Regions from separate parts of the Streptomyces sp. NPDC096012 genome, predicted to be linked through region 2. Evidence: riboswitches for the same ligand, from Rfam matches in the RefSeq annotation. Region 2 holds a riboswitch; each other region holds the start of a gene.

Region 1 (5,734 bases), on a different contig from region 2:
GTCGAGGATCGCGGCGTGCCTGCTGATCCCGTCGAGCCAGGGCAGATGGAGTGGGTGGGTGAAGGTCTTGGTGGCCGCGGCGGCATCCCAGTAGGGAACCTGGCTGTCGAGGTCGGACATGGCAGATGCCTCTCTGGGTGCTTGGCTGAAGCCGGTCATGCTGCCAGGGCGGCGGGGCGTTCGACGAGCTGGCCGCGCTCGAAGTGGGCTCCGGCACGGACGAGCGACGAGGTGCGGGGCGTTCACGGCCCGCCACCGCTGCTGGGCGGACCCGACGCGCTTGAAGACCATGGCCAGGGCGGCGGTGCGGGAGCCGGCGGAACTGCTCCAGCGCGGGCACGAAGTCGCCGGAGGACAGTCCGTGCAGGTAGAGGGCTTCAGCCTCCAGCGCGGCGGCCGGCATTGTAGACGTCGCGGGCCGCCGGCTGGCCGCGGCCTTGCCGTCAGCCGGGTGGGCCGCAGTGGCTCAGCAGGGCGCGGACCGGTCCGTCGACGAGCCGGTAGCGCACGACGCGGCCGTGTTTCTGGCCCTCCACGATGCCCGCGGTGCGCAGCAGGCGCAGCGCCTGGGAGACGGCCGTGTCCCGCATGCCCGTGGCGAGGGCGAGGTCGGTGACCGCGATGGGGCCGGCCGCGTGCAGCGCGAGCAGGAGTGACAGGCGTCCGGGGTCGGAGAGCAGCGAGAAGCGGTGCGCCCAGGCCCGTACCCGCTCCGGCTCGCCGACGGCGGCGATGGCGTCACAGACCCGATGTCCGTCGATGGTGCGCTGCCCGGCACGTTCCGCGGGGACCAGATGCATGGCCGCATCTTCGCAGGATCCCGCCTCCGTGGCTGCACGGCGGCCCACATCCGCCGACTGCCGTCCTCCTCCGCCGCCGTGTGCTCAGTCGTCCTGTCCCTCCGCTGTCCGCCACCGTGTGCTCGGTCGCCGTGTCCGTCCTCCGCCGTCACCGTGTGCTCAGTCGTCCTGTCCGTCCGCCGGCCGTCACCGTGTGCTCGGTGGCCGTCACCGTGTGCTCGGTGGCCACGACCGCCCGTCTGCCGTCCCAGTCATCCGTCTGCCGTCCCGGCCGTCCGTCCGCCGTCCCCGCTCTGCCCTCCCCGCCATCCGTCTGCCGTCCCGGCCGTCCGCCTGCCGTCCCCGCTCTGCCCTCCCCGCCATCCGTCTGCGGTCCCGCTCTGTCGTCCCGCTCTGTCGTCCCGGTCTGCCGTCCCATCTGTCGAGTCGTCATATCTGCTCAGCTGTGCAGCCTTGCAGCTGTCACCGTCGCCTCCTAGGGTGATCAGGCCGTGGTGTTCGGGAAGACCGGTGACGGCCCCTCAGGGGCCCAGGCCGGAGCGGCCCTCGCCACTGTGATCGGGAAGTTCCCGCCCCCTACGGACGCCACTGGCCACACAGCCGGGAAGGCAGGGGCGGGCGCGTCGACCCGTCAGCCAGGAGACCGGCCACGGCATCACGAAGCTGATCCACGAGGTGCTGGAGCGTGACCGTATGACCGTGTCCGAAGGCGTGCCCGAAGGTGTGTCCGGAGGTGTGTCGGGAGGTGTCCCCGACGGCGGGCCGGGAGCCGGCGCCGCGGTGTCCTTCCGCTGGCGCCGTGAGGACACCGTCCGCACCGCCGGGCTCCTCGCCGTGATCGTCGCCCTGCACGTGGCCGCGTTCGGCATCCTGTTCCTGCTGGTGATACCGCAGCACTACGAGGTCGGCACCAAGGCGTTCGGCGTCGGCCTGGGTGTCACGGCGTACACGCTCGGCATGCGGCACGCCTTCGACGCGGACCACATCGCGGCGATCGACAACACCACCCGCAAGCTGATGGCCGACGGCAAGCGGCCGGTGTCGGTGGGCTTCTGGTTCGCGCTGGGGCACTCCAGCGTGGTGGTCGTCATGGCCGCGCTGGTCGCCGGCGGCGCCAAGCTGGCCGGCACCCTGATGAACGACGGATCCCGCACCCACCAGGTCCTCGGCACCGTCGGCACCACCGTCTCCGGCGGCTTCCTGTACCTCATCGCCGCCCTCAACCTCGCCGCGCTCTTCGGCATCGTGCGCGTCTTCAGGGCGATGCGCGCCGGCCGCTACGACGAGGCGGAGCTGGAGGCCCACCTCGACTCGCGCGGCTTCATGAACCGTCTGCTGGGCCGGCTCACCAGGTCCATCCGGCGCCCGGGGCAGATGTTCCCGCTGGGCTTCCTCTTCGGCATCGGCTTCGACACCACGACGGAGGTCCTGCTGCTCGCCCTGGCCGGCAACGGTGCCGCCGCCGGACTCCCGTGGTACGCCGTGCTGTGCCTGCCGCTGCTGTTCGCGGCCGGCATGAGCCTGTTCGACACCCTCGACGGCACGTTCATGAACTTCGCCTACCAGTGGGCCTTCTCCAACCCGGTGCGGAAGGTGTTCTACAACCTCACCATCACCGGCCTGTCCATCGCCGTGGCCTTCTTCGTCGGCACGATCGAACTGGTCGGCGTCCTGCACGACAAACTCGGTCTGCACGACGGCGTCACGGACTGGATCGCGGCCCTGGACCTGGACAACGTCGGCTACGTCATCGTCGGTCTGTTCGTGGTCGTCTGGGCCGTCGCCATCGCCTACTGGCGTCTCGGCAGGGTCGAGGAACGGTGGACGGCCCGCGCCGCCGACGGGAGCTGAAGGGTGCCGCCGGCCGGGCGCCACGGCCGGCACACCGGCCGTGGCCGACCTGTGTGGCACGCCGCTCCCGGCGGTTCCCGAGCCTGAGGGCCCTCGGCCATGCACAAAAGCGGAGCAAAGGTGCGGCAAAGTGAACCGGAGTCCGATGAACTCGGCGGGCTGAGGCAACATCTTGGTGAACGGCAGGCACCGCGCGGTCGAGGCGTGGTGCCGCCGCCGGCCGGACGGGGTGAGGGACGTGGTGGAGCCGAGGATCGCCGTCGCCGTGGTGACCATGGGCAACCGGCCCGCCGAGGTCGACGCCCTGCTGGAGTCCGTGGCCAAGCAGGACCTCGCCCCGGCCCGCATCGTGATCGTCGGCAACGGCTGCCGGCTGCCCGAGTTCGCGCGCCGGCTGTCCCTGCCCGGCGAGGTCACCACCGTCGACGTGGCGGAGAACCTCGGCTGCCCGGGTGGCCGTAACGTCGCCCTGTCCCGGCTGCGGGAGTTCGGGGACGTCGACGTCGTGGTGGAACTGGACGACGACGGGCTGCTCGTCGACGCCGACGTCCTGCGGCGGGTACGGGACCTGTACGCCGCCGAGCCCCGCCTCGGCATCGTCGGCTTCCGCATCGCCGACGAGCACGGCGAGACGCAGCAGCGGCACGTGCCCCGGCTGGGGAAGCCGGATCCGATGCGCGGGGGGTACGTCACCGGGTTCCTCGGCGGCGGGCACGCCCTGTGCATGGCGATGCTGGCCGAGACCGGGGACTGGCCCGCCGAGTTCTTCTTCGCGCACGAGGAGACCGACCTGGCCTGGCGGGCCGCCGACGCCGGCTGGGCCATCCGCTACGTCCCCGAGCTGCTGCTCCGGCATCCCAAGACCTCACCGGCCCGGCACGCCGTCTACTACCGGGTCAACGCCCGCAACCGCGTCTGGCTCGTGCGGCGCCGGCTGCCCCTGCCGCTTGTCCCGCTGCACCTGGGGGTGTGGACGCTGCTCACGCTGGCCCGTACCCGCTCGGCGGCCGGGCTGAGGGCGTGGTTCGGCGGGTTCCTGGAGGGGGTGCGCGAGCCGGCCGGCGAACGGCGGCCGATGCGCTGGCGCACGGTGTGGCGGCTCACCCGGCTGGGACGTCCGCCGGTGATCTGAGCGGTGCGGTGCGCGGGGCCGTCACGGCTCTGCGGCCGGACAGGAGGAACGGGACGGAGCCCCGGTCGTTCACCTCCGCCGACCGGGGCCCCTCTGTGTCCCCGGATCCAGCCTGCGGCGACACTCCCCCGAGTTACGCGACTTACGCGCGCGCCGTCGGACCGGATCCGATGAAATGATCACATCAGGACTCGCCAACGGATCGCTAACATGTGGCCAACGGTTCGTCGGCGGGTAGGAGGCCGGATGGCCGGAAGTCGCCCGGTGGCACCGGAACAGGCCGTGGGACAGGCGGTTTCGCAGCCCGAGCGGTCGACGGAAGGTGGCGGGAAACCGCTGCGACAGGGCGGGATCCCGCCAAAGAGCGACGGGCACGGGCCCGGCGTCCAAGCACGGCCGGTGACGGCCGCACAGGGAAGGCAGTGAGGCGGCGAGATGCGGCGGTACGAGCTGCGGTTCGGACTGCTGGGACCGCCGGTCCTCTACGACCGACCGCCGTACGGTATCTCGGACAACACCGTCCACGTCCCCGACGACCACCCCGACGACGGCGTCCGTTCCATCGGCAGCCCCAAGGTGCGCGCCCTGCTCGCCGCACTGCTGCTGGAACCCGGCCGCGTCGTGTCGGTCGAGTCGCTGAAGGACGCCCTGTGGGGCGGGATGCCGCCCGTCTCCGCCCAGGCCTCCCTGCACAACCACGTCACCCGGCTGCGCCGCCTGCTGGACGACCCCGACCGGCTCAGGGCCGTACCCCCGGGATATCTCCTGCGCGTCGACCACGGCGAGCTGGACGTGCACGTCTTCGACGCGCGGGTCGGCGAGGCGCGCGGGGCGCACGCCGCGCGGCAGTGGCCGGCCGTCGTACGCGCCTGTACGTCCGCGCTCGCGCTGTGGCGCGGCACCCCGCTCAGCGGACTTCCCGCCGACCTCGGCGGCTACGCCCTGGTGCAGCGCCTGGAGGAGGCGCGGCTGCTGCTGTTGGAGTGGTGCTACGACGCCGAACTCGCCCTGGGCGGCGCCCGTGTGGCCGCGCTCGTCCCCGAACTGGCCGCGCTCGTCGCCGAGTATCCGCTGCGCGAGGCCTACCACCGCCAGCTCATGCTCGCCCTGCACCGCACCGGCCGGCAGGCCGAGGCCCTGGCCGTCCACCGCGACCTGCGGGCCCGCCTGGTGGACGAACTCGGTGTCGAGCCCGGCCCGGCCGTCCGCGAAGCGCATGCCGAGGTACTGCGTGGGAGCGGCGAGGAGCGGCGGCGGAACGAGGGTGGCGGTGACCGGCGGCGCGTCACGAAGGACGCGGAACGGCCGGCGCCGGACGGCCGGTCGGGCGCGGCCGGTGCCGAGTCGCCCCCCGCCTCGCCGCGTGAAGCCGGCTCCGCCGTACGGCAGACCCCGCGCCCGGCCCAGCTGCCGGCTCCTCCGGCGCACTTCACCGGTCGCGCGGAAGTGCGCCGGGAGCTGCGCGGGGCGCTGACCGGGTCACCCCCGCCTGCCCTCACCGTCGCCGTGATCAGCGGTATGGCGGGCGTCGGCAAGAGCGCGTTGGCCCTGCATGTGGCGCATGAACTGCGGGAACGTTTCACTGACGGTCAGCTCTACGTCAATCTGCACGGCGCCACCCCCGGCATGCCCCCGCTCACCGCCGCGCAGGCACTCGCGGCACTGCTCCGAGACCTCGGGACCGAACCGCGCAACATCCCCGAACACCCGGACGCCGCCTCGGCGTTGCTGCGCTCACTGCTGGCGCCCGCGCGCCTACTGCTGGTGCTGGACGACGCGGCCAACGCGGCCCAGGTGCGGCCGCTGCTGCCGGCCGGGCCGGGCTGTGCCGTGATCGTCACCAGTCGTTCGCCGCTGACCGCCCTCGACGGCGCCCGGCGCTTCCCGCTCGGTCCACTGACCAGCGAGGACAGTGCGGCCCTGCTGCGTGCGGTGAGCGGGCGCGAGGGGT
Region 2 (5,734 bases):
CCGGGCGGCCGAGCGCGGGGTACCCGTGGCCGGCCGCGCCCGCGGGCCGCAGGGCGGCCGCGGCCACCTCGGTGCGCACGGCTCTGAGAAGATCGTCCGCGACCTGCCGGTGCACCGATCCTGGAAGGAACCGACGAGATCATGCGCGCCATCGCGGCCAGCGGCCGGACGGAGGCACTCGGATGACCGGAACCGAGGAGCCGGTCCTGCTGGACATCACGGGCCGGGCCGCCCACATCACCCTCAACCGGCCCAAGGCGCTCAACGCCCTGAACCACACCATGGTCCGCCGTATCGACGAGGCCCTGACCGCGTGGGAGCACGATCCGGCCGTCGAGACCGTCCTCGTCACCGGTGCGGGCGAGCGCGGCCTGTGCGCGGGCGGCGACATCCGCGCCGTCCACGACGACGCCCGCGACGGCGACGGCTCCGCCGCGGCCGCCTTCTGGCGCGACGAATACCACCTCAACGCCCGCATCGCCCGCTACCCCAAACCGTACGTCGCCCTCATGGACGGCATCGTCATGGGCGGCGGCGTCGGCATCTCCGCGCACGGCAGCGTCAGGATCGTCACCGAACGCTCGCAGATCGCCATGCCCGAGACCGGCATCGGCTTCGTCCCCGACGTCGGCGGCACCCGTCTGCTCGGCCTGGCCCCCGGGGAGCTGGGCACCCACCTGGCGCTGACCGGCGCCCGGATCGGCGCCGGTGACACCCTGCTGTGCGGGCTCGCCGACCACTACGTACCGTCCGGCGCGCTGCGCCAACTCGTCGACGACCTTGCCGTGATGCCCGCACGGGACGCCGTCGCGCGCCACGCGCAGCCCCCGCCGCGGGGAGAGTCGGCCGGACGGCGGGAGTGGATCGACACCTGTTTCGCCGCCGGCACGGTCGAGGAGATCCTCGAACGGCTGCTCCTCCACGGCGGCCCGGAAGCGAAGGAGACCGCCGAGACCCTGCTGGCCAAATCGCCCACCGCCCTCAAGGTCACCCTGGCCGCGGTCCGCCGTGCCCGCCGGCTCGGAACGCTGGAGCGGGTCCTCGACCAGGAGTACCGCGTCTCCTGCGCCGCTCTGAGCACCCCCGACCTCGTGGAGGGCATCCGCGCGCAGGTCATCGACAAGGACCGCGAGCCGCGCTGGTCACCGGCCACCCTCGCCGAGGTGACCGACGCCGACGTCGCACGCTTCTTCGCTCCGCTCGGCGACCGGGAACTGGGGCTTGCCGGGCCCGGCACCGACCCGGAGGCGGGCCCCTGAACCGGGTCGCGGCCGGCGCCGGTAGCGACCGGATCCGGCCGCGCAGCTGTCCGTTCGGGCGGCACCGACCGGCCGTGCCCGGCGCCGCCAGCCGCCACGAGAGGAAGATCACGCCAGGTGGTGCGGTCTTGGCCCGCCACCCCTCGCGCGGTACGGTCTGTCCGATATCGACGACGGCGAGACGGAAGCCGGTGGGAATCCGGCACGGTCGCGCCACTGTGTGCGAGACGCCTTGGACGGCGTCTCGTGAGTCAGACCCGTGGCCGTCGTCCAGTGCACCACCGAGATGGGACGCGAACTCCCAGAGGAGGTCCTGCCATGGCGCAGACCGTCGCTCCGCCGTCCGCCGCCACACCCGCCGTTCCCGCCAAGCTGCCGCTGAAGGCGATAGCTCCCTGGGCGGCCTTCTTCGGCATCCTGATGCTGGTCCTGCTCTACTTCGTCGGCGCCGAGCAGGGCGCCACCTCCGTGTTCAGCGGCACGGACGTCCATGAGTGGGTGCACGACGCCCGCCATCTCCTCGGTTTCCCCTGTCACTGACCAGAGGGACGCCGCACACCCATGAACTCCGCAACGGTAAGAAACCTCCTCGTGCGGGGCATGCTCGCCGGCCTGGCCGCCGGCGTGCTCGCCCTGATCGCCGCCTACCTCCTCGGTGAACCGAGCGTCGACAAGGCGATCGGCTTCGAGGACGCCCACTCCCACGAGCACGAGATGGAAGTCGTCTCCCGCTCCCTGCAGTCCACCGCCGGCCTCGCCACCGGCGTGCTGATCTACGGGGTCGCCTTCGGCGGCATCGCCGCGCTCGCGTACTGCTTCGCGCTCGGACGCGTCGGGCGCTTCGGTCCGCGGGCGACCGCGCTGCTGCTTTCCGGCTGCGCGCTGCTCGCCGTGTACGTGGTCCCGTTCCTGAAGTACCCGGCCAATCCGCCGTCGGTCGGCGACCCCGACACCATCGGCAGGCGGACCACCCTGTACTTCCTGATGATGCTGCTCAGCGTCCTGCTGGCGGTCGCCGCCACCATCCTGGGCCGGCGCCTGGCGCCCAGCCTGGGCACCTGGTGGGCGACCGTGGCCGCGGTGGCCGCCTTCGCCGTCGTCATCGGGCTGGCCTACGCGTTCCTGCCGGTCGTCGACGAGGTGCCGAAGGGCTTCCCGGCCGGCCTGCTGTGGCGTTTCCGGCTGTCCGCGGTGGCCATCCAGGCGGTCCTGTGGGGAGGATTCGGGCTGCTCTTCGGCGAGTTGGCGGAACGGCGGCTGAATCCCAGGCCCGCGGCGGCGCCGGCCGGGGGGACGGTTCCCGCCTCGAACTGAACGCTTCCGCGACGCGAGAGGGCCTCCGGAACCGTCCGGGGGCCCTCGCACGTCCTGTCCGAGCGGCACGGCCACGGCACCCCGCCTTCGCGGTGCCCGGCACCCTCTCCCGGCGGACCGGCGGCGCGGTGCACCGAGGAAGCCGATCGCCCGCGGCGCCGCGCCGGCATCAACTGCTCGTCCGCCGACGGAATGTGACCTGGCGACACATGCGTGTGTCCCCCGTCCGCACCGCCTCAGCGCACCGGGGCGGACTACGGCGCGGCCAGTGGCCGGCCGAGCCGCAGATTCCAGCGTCCGGCCCGCCCGCTGAGTTCCGTGGCCGTCAACGGCTCCACGTCGAGCCGCCAGAACGCCGTCGGGGGCAGGCCGAGGACATGGACGACCGCGGCCCGTACGACCTCCGGCTCGACCACGGCGACCGTGCGCCCCTCCGTGTCCCGCGCGGTGTCCAGCCAGCGCCCGATCCGTTCGCACACCTCACGCACCGACTCCCCGCCGTGTGCCGCCCAGCCGGGGTCGGCGAGCCAGCGGACCACCGCCTCCGGCTCGGCGGCCGTCACCTCGCCGAGGGTGCGGCCCCGCCAGCGGCCCATGTCCAGCGGCGCCAACTCCGGTGCCTCGGCGGCATCGAGGCCGAGCGCCACCGCCGTGTCCCGGCAGCGCGGGCTGGCGGAGGCCAGTACACGGGCGGGTGCGCGCAGCGACCCGGCCGCGGAGCGGGCCAGGGCCGCCCCGGTGTCGTCGACCGAGTCGCCGTCGTAGAAGCGGGCCTGCCGCAGCGACGGGCTCGTCGCGGGCGAGACGAAGGTGACGCGGCTGGTCATGCGGGCGCTCCCCCCGGACGGTGTCCGATCCGGCCCACAGGGCCGGCCACGAGGCCGAGGGCGCGGCCCAAGCGGCCCTGAGCCGCGCCGGGTTCACTGCGGAAGAGGCGCTCGCACCGCAAGCGGTGCAGGCAGTGGAGGCCCTGGACGCAGCGGACGGAGTACAGGCAACGCGAGCAGCGCAAGCGGCGCCGTGGGCGCGACTCGGCGTGTGCGCAGGTCTTTCCGGCGGCCGGTCGCCGAGCCATGGGGCCACCTCCTCGTCCCGTCCCGCTCCGGCCGCGAACCTAACATCCGCCGAACCCGTGCCCGCTGCCACCCGGCGGAGCCGGCGTCGGCTCGGGGCGCCCGGTGGCACACCGGTCCGAGCGCCGGGCCGGGACGGCCACGGCCGGGGAGCGGACGTACGCCCGCTCCCCGCCCTCCGCACGGCTTCAGGAGCCGGGGAGTTCCGCACGGACCGCGGAAGCGCCGGCGACGCCGACTCCGGACGGATCGGGGGCGGTCACTCCGCCCACCGCCGCGCCTCGCGGCCCTCGCGTTGGGCGGCCAGACCGAGACCAGCTCCGTTCCGATTCCCGCCGACCGCGTCGACGGATTCGACGAGGCGTACTGCGCGCGTCCGGAGCGGCTGCTCGATCCGGCCGCACGCCGGTCCTGTCCGGCGTGGAGCCTCGTCGCCCCCGACCTGGAGCGGCGGTCCACCGAACGGCTGCGCCGCGACCTCGACTCCGGCACGGGGCACGAACGGTACGGCCGTCTGCGCGGGCAGCTCTTCCTGGACGGTCCGCTCGTCCTCGTACGGGTCCTGCCCCGAGCGCCGGCCGGGGGGACGGGGTCGGCGGCACGTCAGCGGTTGCGGCGGCACATGAGTGGGCACTCCCCCCGGGCGACGGTTGCGGTGGCGCATCGACGGTGACGACCCCATGTCAACGGGCGCCACGGCACACCGACGGGGACGGCCCCGTCGACGGTGACGGCGCCGCCGTACCAGGGATCTGGCCGGACTCAGGAGCGTCGTGAGGGGTCCTCGGGCGCCGTGGGCAGCGCGAGGTGTTCGAGGTCGCCGGGCGGGGGAGTGGTCACCGGCCACAGCGGGGCGGCGCTTCCGTCGGCGAGCGCGGCCGGCGCGTCGGTCAGGTTCATGCGTTCCCGCAGCCGGGCGTAGAAGTCCATCGGGCCGAGCCGGACCGCCTTCAGCCGGCGGGGAGCGGCGTACACGCCGATCCAGTCACCGGGGCTCAGCACACCCCGCAACTGGCCGTCGACGCTGACGGCGGCCTGACCCGACCGTTCGAGCACCCGCAGCGCGATCGGCTCGTCGGGGGCGGCGACGACCGAGCGGTTGAACACCATGTGCGGCGCGACCGGCGTGAAGAGCAGACCTTCCGCACGGGGCGAGACGATCGGACCGCCGGCGGCGAAGCTGTACGCGGTGGAGCCCGTCGGCGTGGCCACCAGCAGCGCGTCGGCGGAGTAGCTGGCGAGGAGCCGGCCGGCCAGATAGACCCCGACCGACACCTGCCGGTCCCGGGCCAGCTTCTCCAGCACGACGTCGTTCAGCGCGAAGACGTTCAGCGCGACGCCCCAGTCACCGCTCGCGTCGCAGTCCGTCCGGACCCGCGGCGGCGGCAGCAGCGGACCGCGGCCGTACTGCAGCAGCGCCTCCATCTGCGCGGGCACCTCCAGCCGGCAGGATGCCCGCATGGTCAGGAGCATCCGACTCTCGACGGTGATCCGTTCCTCCCGGACCGCGTCCAGCGCCTCGCGCACCGCGGTGACCGGCACCTCGGTCAGGAAACCGACCCGGCCGAGGTCGACACCGAGCACCAGGATGTCGCTCGCGGCCGCCAGCCGGGCACCGCGCAGGAAGGTGCCGTCGCCGCCGAGGGTGACGATGAGGTCCGGATCGCCCGCGGTGTCCATCTCCTCGCGGGCGCTGTGCCGCTCGCCCTCCTGCCACACGTCGATGTCGGTACATCCCACGGCGTTCCCGGCACACCAATCGCGCACGGCCCGGGCGGCGGTCACCGCCTCCGCACGTCCGCCATGCACGACCAGGCCGACACGGTTCACGGTCATAGCCGCCTCCCAGCCGTCTTGCCTCACCTACGGCCATCCTCGCCGCGGAGCGGGCCGGTCAGGAACACGCCACGCCGCCCGGCATGCGGGGCCGGGATCGGCCGGAGCGCGCCGCGACGCCGAGTGACCGCGCGGCCGCGCCCTCGGCCCGGATCCCGGTGGATCACGAAGGGCCCCCGGGGGATGCTGGTAGGTCGCCGGGGTCGCCGGGGTCGCCGGGGTCGCCGGGGTCGCCGGGGTCGCCGGGGTCGC
Region 3 (5,734 bases), on a different contig from region 2:
CAACTCGGCCAGGCAGTCCAGCACCGTGCCCAGCAGCCGCTGTTGCCGGCCACCGTGGTAGCCGCGCGCGCTCATCTCGCCCACCGGCCTGCCCATCAGCACCACTTGACTGCTCTGCTCGCCACCGGGCTTGAGCAGCACCGGGTTCATCAGCGCGGTCGGCTCGACCCGGCACGCCTGGGCCTGCATGGCCTGCGCCCGCCCGATCTCCGCGCCCTCCCGCGTGACGAACGAGTTGAGCGACATGTTCTGCGCCTTGAACGGCGCCACCTTCACGCCCCGGCGCACCAGCCAGCGGCAGATGCCGGCCGTCACGACGCTCTTGCCGGCGTCGGAGGTGGTGCCGGCGACGAGGAGACCCCCGCTCACTTCCCACGTCCCTTCACGAGTCGGCGCGCGGCGACCGTGGCGCCGAGCGCGAGCAGGCCGACGCGGCGGGACAGCCGTACCGCCCGGTCGATGTCGGTGACCCGCACGGCGCGCCCGGTCCGTCCGTTGAGCACGGGGCGGTGCTCGATCCGGCCGCCGTAGGACAGCGTCCCGCCCAGGCGCACCCCGAGGGCACCCGCGAACGAGGCCTCCACGGGCCCGGCGTTGGGGCTCGGGTGCCGGTGCGCGTCGGCCTTCCAGGCGCGCAGGGCGCCGCGGGGATCGGGCCCGGCCGCCGCGGTGAGCACGGCGGTCAGCCGGGCCCCCGGCCAGCCGGCGAGGTCGTCCAGCCGGGCGGACGCCCAGCCGAAGCGCCGCAGGCGGGCCGACTTGTGGCCCACCATGGCGTCGAGGGTGTTGACCGCCCGGAAGCCGAGCAGGCCCGGCACGCCGCCCACGGCACCCCACACCAGCGCGCCCACGACGGCGTCCGAGGTGTTCTCGGCGACCGACTCGACCACGGCCCGGGCGATCCCGTCGGCGTCCAGCGCCTGCGGGTCCCGGCCGCACAGATGGGGCAGCCGCGCCCGGGCCGCCTCGACGTCGCCGGCCCGCAGGGCACGCCCGATCAGGTCGGCCTCCCGGGCGAGCGAGGTACCGCCGACGACGGCCCAGGTGGCGGCGGCGGTCAGCGCGACGGACGCGACGGGGGAGGGGCGAACGGCGCGTGCCGCCACGGCCCCGAGAGCGACGGCGCCACCGGCGCACACGGCGGTGTGCAGCGCGCCCCAGCCGCGGTGGTCGTGCCACAACGCGCCTTCCACGGCCGTGGCCGCGCGCCCGAACACGGCGACCGGGTGCCCGCGGCGCGGATCGCCGAGGAGCAGGTCACCGAGAAGGCCGGCGGCGGCGCCGTACGCGTAGCAGCGATCGGCACCCATCGGCTCAGCCGGCCGTGGGCACAGGAGCGGGCCTGGTACTGGTCCTTCGGCAGCCGAGCATGGCGATATGGGTCCTCACTCAGGGTGTCCGCGCCCTGGTTCGACGAGATCCGGCGGTGAGAGTTCCTGGCTCCCGGGGTTCTTCCCCGGTGACAGTGGCGGGACCGCGCCGGATTCGCACCGGCTTCCTCTCTTGCCGCCGTACATGGCCCGGGCAGTCCACCACGTGTCCGGAAGGGCCGTCAACCTGCCTTTGACCTGCGCGGGGAGAGTGTGCCCATCCCCACACCGCGGGGCGCCCGAGCATGCCGAAAGGCTCCCCTCCGCCACAACTGGAGGGGAGCCTCGGTGCGTTCGGCCGTGCGCCGGCCACGGTGGTCCTGCCGCGGTGGTCCGGCCGGGCCGGTACGCGACGGTCAGGCCTTGGCCACGATCAGGTAGATGCCGTACGCCACCGCCGCCGCGCAGGCCGCGAAGCAGACGTAGGCGCCGGTGACGGCCGCAGTGGCCGAGCCGCCCTGGGCCGCGGCCTTCTCGCGCCGCGTCAGGCCGTTGATGCCGAGGGTGAACAGGGCGACCAGACCCACCGTGAACACGAGGCTGGTGCCGAAGACGGAGCCGAGAGCCGCCCAGTCGATCTTCATGATTCTTCCTTCAGTACCGGGTGCTCGGGGTCAGACCCTGGCGGCCGGCGGGGTCGCCGGGGCGGCGGGCTTGGGATCGGCGGTCTGCTGCGGGAAGGCGAGGGCGGGATCCTCGGCCAGCACACCCGCCGGGGGCGGGATCACGGCGGCGATGGCGGCCGTCACCACGCCGGCCGGCTCCTCGGCCCCGGGGGCGACGTTGGTGTGGTCGACGACCTCGCGACGGGAGATCTTCCAGATGGTGGCGCTCGCGGCGACCAGGAAGACGGCGACGGCGGCGGTGCCCCAGTCACCCAGGTTCGTGACGGACTCGGCGCCCGCGCCGACCAGCGCGGCGGCCGGAAGGGTCAGGACCCAGGCGACGGCCATGCGGGTGGCGGTGGACCAGCGGACCACACCGCCCTTGCGGCCCAGACCGGCGCCCATCACCGAGCCGGAGACGACGTGGGTGGTGGACAGGGAGAAGCCGAGGTGGGAGGAGGCCAGGATGGCGGTCGCGGCACTGGTCTGGGCCGCGAAGCCCTGGCGCGGCTCCAGGTCGGTCAGGCCCTTGCCCATGGTGCGGATGATGCGCCAGCCGCCGATGTAGGTGCCGAGCGCGATCGCCAGGCCCGCGGAGAGGATGACCCAGGTGGGAGGGTTCGAGCCGGGGGCGATGGAGCCGCCCGCGATCAGCGCGAGCGTGATGATGCCCATCGTCTTCTGGGCGTCGTTGGTGCCGTGGGCGAGGGAGACCAGGCCCGCGGAGGCGATCTGGCCGGCGCGGTAGCCCTTGCGGGTGGCCTCGCCCTCGGCCTTGCCGCCGATGCCGTAGGAGAAGCGGGTGGCCAGCATGGCCGCGACGCCCGCCACGATCGGCGCGGCGACCGCCGGCAGCAGCACCTTGGTGACCAGGGCGTCACCGTGCACGGCACCGAGGCCCGCGGAGGCGACGGTGGCGCCGATCAGACCGCCCATCAGGGCGTGGGAGGAGCTGGAGGGGAGGCCCACCAGCCAGGTCACCAGGTTCCAGAGGATCGCGCCGACCAGGGCGGCGAAGATGACCTCGGGACGGATGCCGGTCTCGTCGACGAGACCCTTGGAGATCGTGTTGGCGACCTCCACCGAGAGGAAGGCGCCCACCAGGTTGAGGGCGGCGGACATGGCCACTGCGATCTTGGGCTTCAGGGCGCCTGTGGAGATGGTGGTGGCCATCGCGTTCGCTGTGTCGTGGAAACCGTTCGTGAAATCGAACGCAAGTGCGGTTATCACCACAATCGCGAGGATCAGCGAGAAGCTTTCCATTTACCCAGGCAATCGTTCGAGGTCGTTGGCTGCTCGAACGTAGGCAACCTGGGTGAACGGAAGATGAACTGGGGCAGGACTGGTGGTGTCCGTGATGACGACTTGCGGTTCCGTCCGCCGTGATCCTGTTCTCGGCGGCCCAGGCGCGCCTTGGTCACCGGGCTCGCGCGAGGGCCTGCAGCCGGGCCGCCGACCCGTTGAAGAGATTTTGGTCACCCGGCAGTCTGCCCTTGCTGGCGTACTGCCAGAACGTCCAGTACCGCCAGCCGCCCGGCAGCTTCCCCGCGGCCGAGGCGCCGTGCCGGGCGATCCACAGGGCGTGGGAGGAGGAGAAGGCGCGGCTGTTGCCGGTGCAGAGCTTCCACCACTGGGTCGTCGTGTAGATCACCGGGCGCCGTCCGGTCTCGTGCTTGATCTCGTCGCTGAACGAACGGATCCAGCGGACCATCTGCTTCCGGCTCAGCCTGTAGCACTTGTGCTTCTTGTCGTACGGGTTGTACTCCATGTCCAGCGCGGGCGGCAGCGTCCAGCCGTCCGCCCGCCAGTCGCCGCCGTGCCGCACGAAGTACTCCGCCTGCCGGGCGCCGGAGGACTTGTCCGGCCGCGCGAAGTGGTACGCCCCCCGGATCAGGCCGGCGTCACGGGCCCCGTCGTACTGCTGTGAGAAGCGGGGATTGCGGTAGCCGGTGGACTCGGTCGCCTTCACGTAGACGAACCGCGCGCCCTTCGCCCGGGCGGCCGGCCAGTCGACCCGCCCCTGATGGGACGACACGTCGTGCCCGCGGGGCAGCTTCGATGACAGAGTCGGAACACGCGTCTGCGTGGAGCCCGACTGCAGGGAGTCCGCCCGGGCCGAGCCCGCTTGCGGGGAGTCCTCCTGAGCGGGGCCCGCTTGCGTGAGGTCCGTCTGCGCGAGGTCGGCGGTCCGCATGGAGTGTGCCTGTCGAGCGCCGGCTTCCCGGGGGTTCGGTGACGCGGCGGCGGTGCCGGTCAGGGCCAGTGCCGCCGTGGCTGCCACGAGGACACCGGCGCGGTGACGGACGAAAGTGCGTTCATGGACCATGCATCGTCTCCCCGAGGTGGCGGGCGGAGGATCACCGGACGGGCAAAAGATCATTGAAGGCCCGGTGCGCCCCGGATCGACGCTCATCCGCGGGGGTTCGCGGCGATTCATAATGTTTTGAGGAGATATTCGCCCGTTCGGGGCAGAGACCCTCAGGGCCGTCCCCCGCGGGGAAACCAGGCCCCCTCCCGTCCCCGGACGGCAGGCCCACTCCCGCCGTCCCCGGGGGGCAGGCCCACTCCCGGCGCGGTCTTGTACGGCAGGCCCGTGCCGCGCGTATCCGGAGGGCAGGCCCGTGCCGCGCGTATCCGGAGGGCAGGCCCGTGCCGCGCGTATCCGGAGGGCAGGCCCGTGCCGCGCGTACCCGGAGGGCAGGCCCACTCCTCGCGCGCGGCCTCGTTCGGCGGGCCCGTGCCGCGTGGCCCGGTACGGCGGGACCGCCCCGCGCTCATCCGGAGGGCAGGCCCGACGTGCGCATCCAGAGGTCAGGCCCGTCGCGCGCACGTTCGGAGGGCAGGCCCGTCCCGCCGTCGGCTCGTGGCTGGGAGGATCGGCGCATGGCTGAGCAGCGACGGGAAACGTCAGGGGAAGCACCGGACGGCGGGCGCCGGGAAGCGGGGCCCGGCGCGGGGGCCGGTGGACCGGGGGAGCCGGCGGCCGGCCCCGCCGCGGCGGACGGGGAGGCGGGGCGGACCTGGCGGGCACTGGTCGCGACGGCACGCCGGACCGTCGCCGACGGGCTGGTCGTCGGCACCTCCGGCAACGTCTCCGCACGCGTCGGCGACCTCGTGCTGGTCACCCCGTCGGGGGTGCCCTACGACCGGCTCACCCCGGACGACATCACCGGCGTCGACCTCTCCGGACGCCAGGTGCTCGGCACCCTGGTACCGACCAGCGAACTGCCCATGCACCTCGCCGTCTACCGCACGACCGACGCCCGCGCGGTGGTCCACACCCACGCCGTGCACGCGACGGCGGTCTCCACGCTCGTGCCCGAACTGCCCCCGGTCCACTACATGACCGGTGCCCTCGGCGGCCCCGTCCGCGTGGCCCCCTACGCCACCTACGGCAGCGACGAGCTGGCCGACAACATGCTCGGCGCCCTCGCCGGCCGCTCCGGCTGCCTGCTGCAGAACCACGGCACGATCACCTACGGCGCCGGCCTCGACCAGGCCTACGACCGCACAGCCCAGCTGGAGTGGATGTGCCGCCTGTGGCTGACGGCGTCCTCCGTGCCGGGCCTGACGCCGTCCTTGCTCACGGAGGCACAACTGGCCGAAGCCGGGGCACGCTTGAAGGGGTACGGCCAACGGAGGTGACCCCTTGCTCCCCAGCCCGCTGCTCCGACGGTTTCTCGACCGGCTCCCCTCGCCCGCCGACCCGCTCTCCCCGCTGCTCGACCGGCTGTCCCCGGGCCGTGGCCCGTCGTCCGT
Region 4 (5,734 bases), on a different contig from region 2:
CCGGCTCCTCCTTGCGGACGGTGTCGACCACGTCGAAGGCGAAGGACATGTGCATGGTCTCGTCGCGGAACACCCAGTTGGTGCCGGTGGCCAGGCCGTGCAGCAGACCGCGGCTGCGGAACCAGTAGACGTACGCGAAGGCGCCGTAGAAGAACAGCCCCTCGATGCACGCGGCGAAGCAGATCAGGTTGAGCAGGAAGCGCCGGCGGTCGGCCTTGGTCTCCAGCCGGTCCAGCTTCTCCACCGAGTCCATCCACGTGAAGCAGAACTCGGCCTTCTCGCGGATGGACCGGATGTTCTCCACGGCCGCGAAGGCGGCGTTGCGGTCCTCCGGGTCGGGCAGATAGGTGTCGAGCAGCGTCAGGTAGAACTGGACGTGCACGGCCTCCTCGAACAGCTGGCGCGACAGGTACAGGCGCGCCTCGGGGGAGTTGATGTGCTTGTACAGCGTCAGCACCAGGTTGTTCGCCACGATCGAGTCGCCCGTGGCGAAGAACGCCACCAGACGGCCGATCAGGTGCTGCTCCGCCGGCGTCAGCTTGGCGAGGTCGGCGACGTCCGAGTGGAGGTCGACCTCCTCCACGGTCCAGGTGTTCTTGATGGCGTCCCGGTAGCGCTCGTAGAAGTGGGGGTAGCGCATTGGGCGGAGGGTCAGCTCGAAGCCCGGGTCGAGCAGGTTGGTGTGACGGCTGGAGATCACTGGCAGGCCTCGCAGGACTCGGGGTTCTCAAGGGAGCAGGCGACGGCGTCGGGGTCGGTCACCTGCTGGACGGGGATGGACGGCTGCGCCTGTGCCTGTGCCTGAGCGGCACGGGCGATGCGGGTCGCCGGGCGGGAGCGCAGGTAGTACGTCGTCTTCAGGCCCGACTTCCAGGCGTACGCGTACATCGAGGAGAGCTTGCCGATCGTCGGCGTCTCCAGGAACAGGTTCAGGGACTGCGCCTGGTCCAGGTACGGGGTGCGGGCCGCGGCCATGTCGATCAGGCCGCGCTGCGGGATCTCCCACGCCGTGCGGTACAGCGCCCGCACCTCGTCGGGGATCCAGGCGAAGCCCTGCACCGAGCCGTTGGCCTCCCGCAGCGCCTCCCGGGTGCGCGCGTCCCACACGCCGAGGTCCTTCAGCTCCTGCACCAGGTACGAGTTGACCTGGAGGAACTCGCCGGACAGCGTCTCGCGTTTGAACAGGTTGGACACCTGCGGCTCGATGCACTCGTACACGCCCGCGATGGAGGCGATGGTGGCCGTCGGGGCGATGGCGAGGAGCAGCGAGTTGCGCATGCCGGTGGCCGCGATCCGCTCCCGCAGCGCCGCCCAGCGCTCCGGCCAGGTGAACTCGACGCCGTAGTGGTCGGGGTGCAGCACGCCCCGGGCGGTGCGGGTCTTCTCCCAGGCCGGCAGCGGGCCGTTGCGCTCGGCGAGGTCGGCGGAGGCCTGGTACGCGGCGAGCATGATGCGCTCGGCGATCCGCGTGGACAGGGCCTTGGCCTCGGGAGAGTCGAAGGGCAGGCGCAGCTTGAAGAAGACGTCCTGCAGACCCATCACACCGAGGCCGACGGGACGCCACCGGGCGTTGGAGCGGCCCGCCTGCTCGGTCGGGTAGAAGTTGATGTCCACGACGCGGTCGAGGAAGGTGACGGCCGTGCGGACCGTCTCGTCCAGCCGCTCCCAGTCGACGTCCCCGCCGGTCACGAAGGCGCCGAGGTTGACCGAGCCCAGGTTGCAGACCGCCGTCTCCCCGTCGTCGGTGACCTCCAGGATCTCGGTGCAGAGATTGGAGGAGTGGACGACATGGCCCGCGGTCGCCGTCTGGTTGGCGGTGCGGTTGGCGGCGTCCTTGAAGGTCATCCAGCCGTTGCCGGTCTGCGCCAGGGTGCGCATCATGCGGCCGTACAGCTCGCGGGCCGGGATCGTCTTCCTCGCCAGGCCGTCCGCCTCCGCCCTGCGGTAGGCGGCGTCGAACTCCTCGCCCCACAGGTCCACCAGCTCCGGCACGTCCGCCGGGGAGAACAGCGACCACTCCGTGTCGGCGTTGACCCGCCGCATGAACTCGTCCGGGATCCAGTGCGCCAGGTTCAGGTTGTGCGTACGCCGGGCGTCCTCACCGGTGTTGTCGCGCAGCTCCAGGAACTCCTCGATGTCGGAGTGCCAGGTCTCCAGGTACACCGCGGCCGCGCCCTTGCGCCGGCCGCCCTGGTTCACCGCGGCCACCGAGGCGTCGAGCGTCTTGAGGAACGGGACGATGCCGTTGGAGTGCCCGTTGGTGCCGCGGATCAGCGAACCGCGGCCGCGGATGCGGGAGTACGACAGACCGATGCCGCCGGCGTGCTTGGAGAGGCGGGCGACCTGGTGGTAGCGGTCGTAGATGGAGTCCAGCTCGTCCAGCGGGGAGTCGAGGAGGTAGCACGACGACATCTGCGGGTGCCGCGTACCGGAGTTGAAGAGCGTGGGGGAGGAGGGCAGGTAGTCGAGGCGGCTCATCAGCCCGTGGAGCGCCGCGACCTCGTCCACCGAGCGGGCGGTGTCGTCCTCGGCGAGGCCGGCGGCGACCCGCAGCATGAAGTGCTGGGGCGTCTCGACGACCTTGCGGGTGAGGGGGTGGCGCAGCAGGTAGCGGCTGTGCAGGGTGCGCAGGCCGAAGTAGCCGAAGCGGTCGTCGGCGGCCGGGTCGATCAGCGCGTCGAGCCGGGCCGCGTGCAGCCGTACGAAGGCGGCGGTCCGGTCGGCGATGAGCCCCTCCCGGTGCCCGACGGCGACGGACTGCGTGAACGAGGTGACACCCTGCGAGGCGGCCTCGTCGCGGATGGTGAGGGTCAGCAGGCGGGCGGCCAGCCGGGAGTAGGCGGGGTCCTCGGAGATCAGTCCGGCGGCCGCCTCCGTGGCCAGCTCGCGCAGCTCCGCCGTGATGTCGGAGGCAGCCCGTGCGGACCGGCCGCGCAGCGCGGCGGCGGCGACCCGGCCGGGGTCGGCGTCGGGGAGGTCGGCGGTCAGCTCGGTCAGGGTCCGCAGCAGTGCGGCACCGGGACCGTCGGTCTTCAGCTCGCTGACTGAAGCCGGTTCGGCTGGCGCGATGGTCACGTGGGGCTCTCCCTCGCTCGGCACGGGGGCCTGGCGGAGGGCAGGGGGCAGCCACGAGCGCGCACGGCGTCGCGTCCACCGGCCCACTCCGCGAGGCCCGGACGTCTCAAGGCACCCGGACCGGACGGCCGGGCGCGCTGTGGGCAGGTCCTCGGACTGGACAGGCGTGCGGATGCACGCAAGTACACCGTTGCGGGACAGTTCCGGATTCGCACCGGATTCCCCTGCGGCGACAGCGAGCACGAGCATACATCTGGTGCCGGGCTGTCGTGTCACCCCCACATCTAGTGTCTGTTGCGTGTTGCGCTGGTGTCGGAGCGTCAACCCGTGGCAGCACTGCGGGCCGCCGGGTACGTGCTTCCCGGCGGCCCGCAGTGGGTGCTGTGCGGCTTTGTGAGGCCCGCTCAGTGAGCGGCTCCCGCGGTCGCGGGCGGAAGCTCCACCTGGACCCCCGCATCGCCCGCGTCGGCCGTGTAGTCCTCCGGCCGGGTCTCGTCGATGCCCGCCGGGGCCTTCACGGCCTTCAGGACGAAGGTCAGCACCACGGTGACGACGACGTTCAGGACGAACGCCGTGAGGCCGATGTAGCCGATCTCGCCGATGCCGGGGATCTCCTTCGCGGAGCCGCCGAAGTGCGCCTGCGTCGGCGAGGCCACCCCGTACGCGGCGACCGTGCCGTACACCATGGCGACCGCCCAGCCGGCCAGCAGCGCCCAGCGGTGGAACCAGCGGGTGAACAGGCCGCCGACCAGGGCCGGGAAGGTCTGCAGGATCCAGATGCCGCCGAGCAGCTGGAAGTTGATGGCGACCGTCTTGTCCATGGTGAGGACGAAGGCCAGCGCGCCCACCTTCACCAGCAGCGACACGAGCTTGGAGACCTGCGCCTCCTGCTTCGGTGTGGCGTCCGGCTTGATGAAGTCCTTGTAGATGTTGCGGGTGAAGAGGTTCGCCGCCGCGATCGACATGATCGCCGCCGGGACGAGCGCCCCGATGCCGATCGCCGCGAAGGCCACGCCCGCGAACCAGTCCGGGAACATGTCCTCGAACAGCTGCGGGATGGCCAGCTGCCCGTTGGTGACCTTCACCCCGGCCGCGATCGCCATGAAGCCCAGCAGCGCCAGCAGGCCCAGCATGAGCGAGTACAGCGGCAGGATCGTGGTGTTGCGGCGGATCACCTCACGGCTCCTGGACGACAGGGTCGCGGTGATGGAGTGCGGGTACATGAACAGCGCGAGAGCCGAACCGAGCGCCAGGGTGGCGTACGTCCACTGGCCCGCCTCCGCCGGGACGAGCGCCCCGCGCGGCTTGTGGGTGGCCGGGTTGATGTGCCGGAACGCGTCACCGGCCTTGGCGAACACGTCGTCGAAGCCGCCCAGCTTGATCGGGATGTAGATGATCGCCACCGCGATGACGATGTAGATCAGCGCGTCCTTGACGAACGCGATCAGCGCGGGCGCGCGCAGTCCGGAGGAGTAGGTGTAGGCCGCGAGCACACCGAAGGCGAGGAGCAACGGCAGGTCCTTCACGAACCAGTTGGTGTTCTCGCCACCGCCGACGCCCATCACGTCCAGCACCGCCTGGATGCCCACGAGCTGCAGCGCGATGTACGGCATCGTCGCGAGGATGCCGGTGACCGCCACCGCCAGCGACAGGCCCCTGGAGCCGAACCGGCCGCGCACGAAGTCCGAGGTGGTCACGTAGCCGTGCTTGTGCGAGACCGACCACAGGCGGGGCAGGAACGTGAAGATCAGCGGGTACACCAGGATCGTGTAGGGCACCGCGAAGAAGCCCGACGCGCCCGCCGCGTAGATCGCCGCCGGTACGGCGACGAAGGTGTACGCCGTGTACAGGTCGCCGCCGAGCAGGAACCAGGTGATCCAGGTGCCGAACGACCGTCCGCCCAGGCCCCATTCGTCCAGCGTGTGCTCGTTCTCGGCCCGGCGCCAGCGCGCGGCGAGGAAGCCCATGACCGTGACGGCCAGGAAGAAGAAGATGAAGACGCCGAGTGCGACGCCGTTGACGCCGTCCTTCACTTCGCGGCACCCCCCTGCGCGTGCCCGCGGGTGCGCTGGTCGCGCCGCCACAGCGCGTACGCGGTCATCGTGAGCGAGGTGGAGATCAGCACCCAGACCATCTGGTACCAGTAGAAGAACGGGATCCCGATGAAGGCGGGATCCGTCTTGGCGTACGAGCCGACCCACAGCATCGCCACGAAGGGCGCGACGAGACAGAGGCCGATGACCACCCGGGTCGGTGTGACGACCGGTGGTCTCACTTCAGGCGCGTCGGACATGTCACGGCTCCGTCCCCTCGTTGATCACCTGTGTAATGCGCAGGCAATCTAGGTGACGCCGTCGCGCACGGGAAGACCCCGTCCGCATATCGGTAGGCCGATTTCGGGGACGCGGCGTGCGGAACCCGGTCCGCGGACGCCCGTCCGCTCAGTCCTGCGGTCGCTTCAGGCGGGCCACGAACTTGTACCGGTCGCCCCGGTACACCGACCGCACCCACTCCACCGGCCTGCCGTCCGGGTCCACGGAGTGCCGGGAGAGCATCAGCATCGGCAGGCCGACGTCGGTGCCGAGCAGACCGGCCTCGCGGGGGGTGGCCAGGGAGGTCTCGATGGTCTCCTCGGCCTCGGCGAGGTGGACGTCGTAGA

What was found. Region 2 has a riboswitch for cobalamin ahead of ABVB68_RS31625 (CbtB domain-containing protein). Riboswitches for the same ligand answer to the same signal wherever they lie in the genome.
Region 1: linked by a shared signal. The riboswitch ahead of nicT (Nickel transporter NicT) and the one ahead of ABVB68_RS31625 (CbtB domain-containing protein) in region 2 are both predicted to bind cobalamin.
Region 3: linked by a shared signal. The riboswitch ahead of ABVB68_RS29110 (cobalamin biosynthesis protein) and the one ahead of ABVB68_RS31625 (CbtB domain-containing protein) in region 2 are both predicted to bind cobalamin.
Region 4: linked by a shared signal. The riboswitch ahead of ABVB68_RS12725 (ribonucleoside-diphosphate reductase subunit alpha) and the one ahead of ABVB68_RS31625 (CbtB domain-containing protein) in region 2 are both predicted to bind cobalamin.

What each region holds. Positions count from the first base shown of each region.
Region 1 covers NZ_JBEOTD010000012.1:87,591-93,324, reverse strand. The annotation lists gene ABVB68_RS14885 (class I SAM-dependent methyltransferase) at 1-120, opposite strand, end outside; partial or broken gene ABVB68_RS14880 (IS256 family transposase) at 156-315, opposite strand; gene ABVB68_RS14875 (ArsR/SmtB family transcription factor) at 444-800, opposite strand; cobalamin riboswitch at 1,276-1,466, shown strand; gene nicT (Nickel transporter NicT) at 1,494-2,651, shown strand; gene ABVB68_RS14865 (glycosyltransferase family 2 protein) at 2,890-3,783, shown strand; gene ABVB68_RS14860 (AfsR/SARP family transcriptional regulator) at 4,219-5,734, shown strand, end outside.
Region 2 covers NZ_JBEOTD010000046.1:87-5,820, forward strand. The annotation lists gene ABVB68_RS31620 (enoyl-CoA hydratase/isomerase family protein) at 183-1,259, shown strand; cobalamin riboswitch at 1,396-1,542, shown strand; gene ABVB68_RS31625 (CbtB domain-containing protein) at 1,578-1,799, shown strand; gene ABVB68_RS31630 (CbtA family protein) at 1,821-2,573, shown strand; gene ABVB68_RS31635 (histidine phosphatase family protein) at 2,828-3,400, opposite strand; gene ABVB68_RS31640 (hypothetical protein) at 3,942-4,319, shown strand; gene ABVB68_RS31645 (NAD(+)/NADH kinase) at 4,409-5,482, opposite strand; gene ABVB68_RS31650 (hypothetical protein) at 5,646-5,734, opposite strand, start outside.
Region 3 covers NZ_JBEOTD010000038.1:43,973-49,706, forward strand. The annotation lists gene ABVB68_RS29105 (cobyric acid synthase) at 1-369, opposite strand, end outside; gene ABVB68_RS29110 (cobalamin biosynthesis protein) at 366-1,310, opposite strand; cobalamin riboswitch at 1,409-1,549, opposite strand; gene ABVB68_RS29115 (hypothetical protein) at 1,727-1,954, opposite strand; gene ABVB68_RS29120 (inorganic phosphate transporter) at 1,985-3,238, opposite strand; gene ABVB68_RS29125 (lysozyme) at 3,393-4,076, opposite strand; gene ABVB68_RS29130 (hypothetical protein) at 4,071-4,211, shown strand; gene ABVB68_RS29135 (class II aldolase/adducin family protein) at 4,859-5,620, shown strand.
Region 4 covers NZ_JBEOTD010000010.1:432-6,165, forward strand. The annotation lists gene ABVB68_RS12720 (ribonucleotide-diphosphate reductase subunit beta) at 1-697, opposite strand, end outside; gene ABVB68_RS12725 (ribonucleoside-diphosphate reductase subunit alpha) at 697-3,075, opposite strand; cobalamin riboswitch at 3,201-3,324, opposite strand; gene mctP (monocarboxylate uptake permease MctP) at 3,480-5,108, opposite strand; gene ABVB68_RS12735 (DUF3311 domain-containing protein) at 5,105-5,368, opposite strand; gene ABVB68_RS12740 (GntR family transcriptional regulator) at 5,517-5,734, opposite strand, start outside.